DNA from 2 places in the Bradyrhizobium sp. SZCCHNR3119 genome. Region 2 is predicted to be linked to the other one. Evidence: riboswitches for the same ligand, from Rfam matches in the RefSeq annotation. Region 2 holds a riboswitch; the other holds the start of a gene.
What was found. A riboswitch is a leader RNA that binds a small molecule or an ion and turns the genes downstream of it on or off. The one in region 2 is predicted to bind S-adenosylmethionine.
Positions count from the first base shown of each region.

Region 1: linked by a shared signal. The riboswitch ahead of QX034_RS23180 (GNAT family N-acetyltransferase) and the one ahead of QX034_RS09780 (O-succinylhomoserine sulfhydrylase) in region 2 are both predicted to bind S-adenosylmethionine.

Region 1 is NZ_JAUEUV010000001.1:5,034,599-5,037,803, reverse strand. It holds gene QX034_RS23190 (uridylate kinase) at 5-673, shown strand; gene QX034_RS23185 (hypothetical protein) at 587-1,597, opposite strand; SAM-I-IV-variant riboswitch at 1,866-1,974, shown strand; gene QX034_RS23180 (GNAT family N-acetyltransferase) at 2,021-2,491, shown strand; gene QX034_RS23175 (hypothetical protein) at 2,699-3,205, opposite strand, start outside.
Region 2 is NZ_JAUEUV010000001.1:2,063,017-2,066,221, reverse strand. It holds gene QX034_RS09785 (SGNH/GDSL hydrolase family protein) at 1-523, shown strand, start outside; gene QX034_RS09780 (O-succinylhomoserine sulfhydrylase) at 635-1,837, opposite strand; SAM riboswitch at 1,911-1,990, opposite strand; gene QX034_RS09775 (2'-deoxycytidine 5'-triphosphate deaminase) at 2,104-3,205, shown strand, end outside.

The DNA.
Region 1 (3,205 bases), 3.0 Mb from region 2:
ACACATGAGACGCGCAGCCTTGATCACCATCGCGGAGTTTGCCGCTGCGGTCGACAGGCCACATCCGGTACGGGTAGCCATCGACGGCCGAACTGCATCGGGTAAGACAACTGTCGCCAACGAAATGGCTCATGAACTCGACCGTATCGGCCGAGCGACCATTCGCACCTCTATCGATGGCTTTCATCGACCGAAGCGCGAACGTTACGCGCGTGGTCGCCATTCGGCCGAAGGTTACTATTTTGACGCCCGGGACCTCGATGCCGTGCGGCGGTTACTCCTCGAGCCGCTGGGTCCCGGAGGAAGCCTAATCTATAGCACCGCTTCCTTCGACCTCGATAAGGACGAGCCTATCGTTGCGCCCACCCACAGGGCGAATCAACGCGACATCTTGATCGTCGATGGGACATTCTTGCAGCGATCAGAACTGCGAGATGCTTGGGAAGTCGTCATATTTGTTGACGTCGATGTAAAGACAGCTGGCGAAAGGGGGACGTTGCGCGACGCCAACCAACTCGGTGGCCGTGAAGCGGCGGAGGCTCTGTACCGGGATCGGTACGCGCCGGCGTTCGAGATTTATGAGCGGCTAAGTCAACCCATCCAAAATGCCAACATTGTGCTGGACAATAGAGAATTCGAGACTGCGACGGTGCGCATCAACCGCCCCGTCTGACCTCAAGTACGATCGGCCGCGCGCTGGGCCGTAGTGTGCCAGAAGCGGACGTCTGTCTGACCACCATGAACGACTCACTTGCGTCGCCAGGATTCGACTAAGGCAGCGAGCTTGGCGTCCGACGTCTCGTCGCCCTGAGCTAAATCTGCTTCGTAGCCAAACCAATAATCGCCGACCAGCGTGCTGGTGGGTGCAGAACCTGCCGTTGTCCAGTCGGCATGCCACGAGCCGTGTCGGCTCTCCCATCGCATTCAGGCGCACGAAATAATGCTGGATCCGCGTAGGCGCGCCGGGCTGCAGCTGATAGCTCAGATCAAACGATCGATACCCGTCGTGATCGGGACCGGGAGTCATCTCCGACCGGTATTTGCGCCATGAACCCAGGGTCGGATCGGCAACGTCCTTATCACCTGGAAGAATCCGGACCTGTTGAATCCAACTACAATCGATGTCGGTGCGCCCCCCGAGATTGGACAGGCAGAGATCGACGGTGAAGCCGATCTCGCCGGGAGGGTCGCGGGGAGGACGGCCGGGGCCGGCATCCGCATATTTCCAGGGTACCAGGAACACCTCCGAGCCGATATGCCGCTCGTAATAATCAGGTCCCGGTTCGACGCGGGCACGGGCAATCTGGTTGCCGGCAATGGTCGCGGTCCAGATCAGAATGACCAGCAAGGACGCGGTGGCGCGAAACCCCAAGGTGAAGGCAACCGAAGACAGCACCGCGGCAAGGCCGGCAGCGGCCATGATTAGTTTCGATGCGTTGAGATCATACGCATCCAGTGTCGCGTGCGGATGCGCAGGGAAGTAGAACTTGTCGAAGCCCGCCGCCGCGCCGACAACAAAGCAGACCGGGATCGCCACCACAAGCAGGACCCAGGCGGCGACAACAAACGTCTTGGCGTGGCTCCGGAATAGTTTCACGATTCACCAAATAACCAAAGCTTCCTGACTGGCATCTTAGCAAGAATATGATGCACTGCTATTTCTTGTCGAGCACTCATGCGCGACACACTTCCGCTTCAAGCCAAAGGCGGCCGTGGCCGGCAGGCGGATGGCACAGCCGGTCTACCCCCAGCTTCGGAAATACCCCCTCCGTTCCGGGACTTACGTTTCGGGCCAGGAGCGGCCACTCGTTGTTTCTCAAACTGGCGGCGTGCTTGCCAAGCTCGATAGTGCCCGCTATCGTCAACTCCAACATCAAGAGTTGGGCCGACGCCCAGCGCCAACCTGCTCCCGAGCAAGGTGGCTTTCTTCCTTCGGAAGAAGATGTGGCCGGTCCGGCAACTAAACGGGACAAGCCACCACGGCGTCATGCGCTCCTCTCTTCGAAGAAGAGGGACGAGAATGACTGTCGATCGAGTCGAAATTGAGCTGGCCGATGCAAGGTCCCCGGACCTGATCAACCTCGTCACCGCGCTGGACGATTTCTTGAACAAGGTCAGCGGGGTGGACAGGAATCACGGCTCTCCAATTGAGCGGCTGGCGCACGACGACACGCAAATGTTCATCGCGCGGATTGCCGGACAAGCCGTCGGCTGTGCAGGGCTGCAGGTGTTTGCGGATGGCACCGGGGAGGTGAAGCGCATGTATGTCGTCACCGAGGTTCGGACGACTGGCATAGGCAGCAGGCTCCTGACGCGGGTTGTGGAAGCGGCCTTGACCGCCAAGCTGTCGGTTCTGCGGCTGGAAACCACGGAATTTCTTCCCGATGCCCAGAGGCTCTATCGGGCGAAGGGGTTCGTTCCGTGCCCGGCGTATGGCCCTTACGTTTCCAACCCGATCAATTTGTACTTCGAGAAATGGCTAACGAAATGATTCGTCGAGGGCGATGTGCCGACAAGGAATAGCATGGCGTAGGGCGGGTTGGAGCCGAAGGCGTAACCCGCCATCTAGGCGACTCGGAACGGCGGATCACGATCCGCCCGAGCCGTAATCCTGCCGGCGGCGCCGCTAGCGCTCCGCAAACTTCCGCTTTCAGCCCTTACCGGACGTCAACGTTCGACATTATCGAGGCCGGGTTTTTCAGAGCGGAGGGAAATCTCGTTCCGGAAGCTTCGTTGACCCCAAGAGTCGATAGGCCAGAAATCTGTTCATGACGACCCAGGCACGCTCTACGCCGACGCGCAATTGCGGAGTCGGGATGTGGCTCCTGTCGCCATGCCGCGGACCGATCGACAGATCCGTGATCACCTGCAGGTAATCACGGCTGAGATTCAGCGCGTCCCGCATTGGTTGCCAGCCAGCGCTGTAGTCGGCCCCAGGCGGAACGAAATAGTTTCTGATCGTTTCGACTGCGCGCTGAGCAACGACTGGACCGGTATGGAAAGTTCTAAGTCCGTCGGCCAGATCCCTCAAAGCTTGAGCAAGTGCATGATCCGTCAAAACGATGTGGTGCAGCTGGGCGACTTCCTGCTCTGTTGGGACAACTGATACGAGGCTCGCTAGCGCTTGATCTTGAGGAATAACCGGCTGCTCTGCCCCACCATCGATGCTCACCTTCTCTAGAATCGCCTGAAAGCCAACTCCCGT
Region 2 (3,205 bases):
AGACATCAGCGTCATCAATGCCGGCATCGGTGGCGAGGATGCCCCTGAGATGATGAAGCGGCTGCAGGACTCGGTTATCGACCGGCATCCGGATCTCGTGATCTGGCAGGTCGGCACCAACGCGGTGCTGCGCGATCTCGATCCCGCCGATACGGCCAAGCTCGTCGACGACGGTGTGGCGAAGATCCAGGCCGCGAGCGCCGACATCGTGCTGGTCGACCTGCAATATTCGCCGCGCGTGATCGAACGTCCCGAGCGGGCCAACAAGATGATCAAGCTGCTCAGCCATGTCGCCGAGCTGCATCACGTCGGCATCTTTCCCCGTTTCGAGGTGATGCGCGATTGGCACGAGCAGCAATCGATCCCGATCAACGATTTCGTCATCGCCGACGGCCTGCATATGAACGATTGGGGCTATGCCTGTTTCGCGCAGTTGCTCGGCGACGACATCATCAAGTCGGTCGGACAGGTCAAGCTCGGCGTTAACCTGCCGGCGGACGTCCTGACCTATCGGCCGATGTGACGCCGTCAGGCGTCATCCCGGGGCGCACGTCCGCGCGCGGGCCCGGGATCTCGATCGACAGGGCAAGCAGCGAATAGGGGTTTCTTACTACTCCCTACTCGCCCTTCGCGATCACGCTTTCGCCAGCGCCGCATCCAGATCGGCGATCAGGTCGTCGACATGTTCGAGCCCGGTGGAGAAGCGGATGAAGCCTTCGCTGATGCCGAGCTCGGCGCGGGCCTCCGGCGTCAGCCGCTGATGGGTGGTGGTGGCGGGATGGGTGACCAGCGTCTTGGCATCGCCGAGATTGTTGGAGATCTTGGCGAGCTTGAGCGCGTTGAGCACGCGGAAGGCCGCGGCCTTGCCGCCCTTGACCTCGAAGCCCACCAGCGTGGAGCCGGCGCGCATCTGCTTCTTCACGGTGGCGGCCTGCGGATGATCGTCGCGGCCGGGATAGACCAGCCGCGAGATCTTCGGGTGGCTCGCAAGGACATCGGCGATCTTCGCCGCAGTCTCGGTCTGGGCGCGGACGCGCACCGCGAGCGTCTCCAGGCCCTTCAGCAGCACCCAGGCGTTGAACGGCGATATCGACGGGCCGGTCTGGCGCATGAAATTGTGGATGTGCTCGGCGATGAAGGCCTCCGACGACAGGATGACGCCGCCGAGACAGCGGCCCTGGCCGTCGATGTGCTTGGTTGCGGAATAGACCACGACGTCGGCGCCGAGCGCCAGCGGGCTCTGCCAGATCGGCGTGGCGAATACGTTGTCGACGATCAGCCGCGCGCCATGAGCATGCGCGATCTCGGCGATTGCACCGATGTCGAGCACGTCGAGCGTCGGGTTGGTCGGGCTTTCCAGGAAGAAGCTCTTGGTATTCGGCCTGACCGCGCGCTGCCACTGGTCGAGATCGAGGCCGTCGACCAGGGTGGATTCGATGCCGTAGCGCGGCAGCAGGTCCTCGACCACGTAACGGCAGGAGCCGAACATCGCCTTCGAGGCGACGACATGGTCGCCGGCGCGCAACGGCGCCAGGATCGCGGTGGTCACCGCCGCCATGCCCGTGGCCGCGGAGCGGGCGGTCTCGGCGCCCTCGAGTTCGGCCATGCGGCGCTCGAACATTGCCGTGGTCGGGTTGGAGAAGCGCGAATAGATGAAGCCGGGATCCTCGCCCTTGAACCGGGCCTCGCATTCCTCCGCGCTGGCGTAAACGAAGCCCTGGGTGAGGAACAGCGCCTCGGCAGTCTCGCCGAATTCCGACCGCAGCGTGCCGGAATGCACCAGTCGGGTCTCGGGGCGGTATTGGGTCAACGAGGGGGTGGCGGCAGATTTGGACATATGACCTCCATCATGACCATCAGGAAAATGGTCACAAAAAACCGGCCTGGGAGAGCTCTCCTCACGGCCGGGATCACATGGGTCCCCGGCCTGTTTAGCGACTTGTTTAACGTGGCTGCAAGCCGGCCGGCTCAAATCACCACGGGATAAGTCGTGCTCTTAGTCGCCTCCGGCCTTTTCGTCAAGCCGGCCATCGGATAACGCGTAAGAACCCCTATGTTTTAGGGGCAGGGCTGATATTCCAGCCAGTCACGAGGGACCAGGTTTTGCCGCTTTCGCTCGCCGCCGATGCCAATGGCATCCTGCCCGATCGCTTGATCGCGCAGATGGCGGACGCCGGCCTGATCATCCCCGAATATGATTTCGTCGAGAGCCAGATCCAGCCGGCCAGCCTCGATTTGAGGTTGGGCGACATCGCTTACCGCGTCCGCGCGAGCTTCCTGCCCGGGCCCGGCGCGACCGTGGCAGAACGGATCGACGAACTGAAGCTGCACGAATTCTCGCTTGCCGATGGCGCGGTGCTCGAGACCAATTGCGTCTACATCGTGCCGCTGTTGGAAAGCCTCGCGCTGCCCAAGGACATCGTCGCCGCGGCCAATCCGAAGAGTTCTACCGGCCGTCTCGATGTGTTCACGCGCGTGATCGCCGACGGCACCCGCCGCTTCGACATGATCGGCGCCGGCTATCACGGACCGCTTTATGCGGAGATCAGTCCGAAGACATTTCCGGTTCTGTTGCGCGAAGGTTCGCGGCTGTCGCAGGTCCGCTTCCGCTATCGTGACGCGGTGCTGTCAGCCGATGAGCTGAATGCGCTGCATCAGGCCGAGCGGCTGGTCGATCGCGATGATGCCGATCTGGCCGGCGGCGTGGCGCTGTCGGTCGATCTGTCCGGCGAGAACGCGGGCGGTTTTGTCGGCTATCGTGCCAAGCGCCACACGGGCGTCGTCGATGTCGATCGCCGCGGCGGTTATGCGGTGGAGGAATTCTGGGAGCCGATCAAGGCGCGCCCCGACGGCAGCCTCATTCTCGATCCCGGCGAATTCTACATTCTCGCTTCGAAAGAAGCTGTCCAGGTCCCGCCGGACTATGCCGCGGAGATGGTGCCGTTCGATCCGCTGGTCGGCGAATTCCGTGTCCACTATGCCGGTTTCTTCGATCCGGGCTTCGGCTATGCCGGTGCTGGCGGGCAGGGCTCCCGCGCGGTGCTGGAAGTGCGTTCGCGCGAGGTGCCGTTCATCCTCGAGCATGGCCAGATCGTCGGGCGCCTGGTCTATGAAAGGATGCTGGCGCGGCCCGATGCGCTGTATGGCCAGCGCATCGGCTCCAACTACCAGGCACAGGGCCTGAAGCTGTCGAAGCATTTCCGGC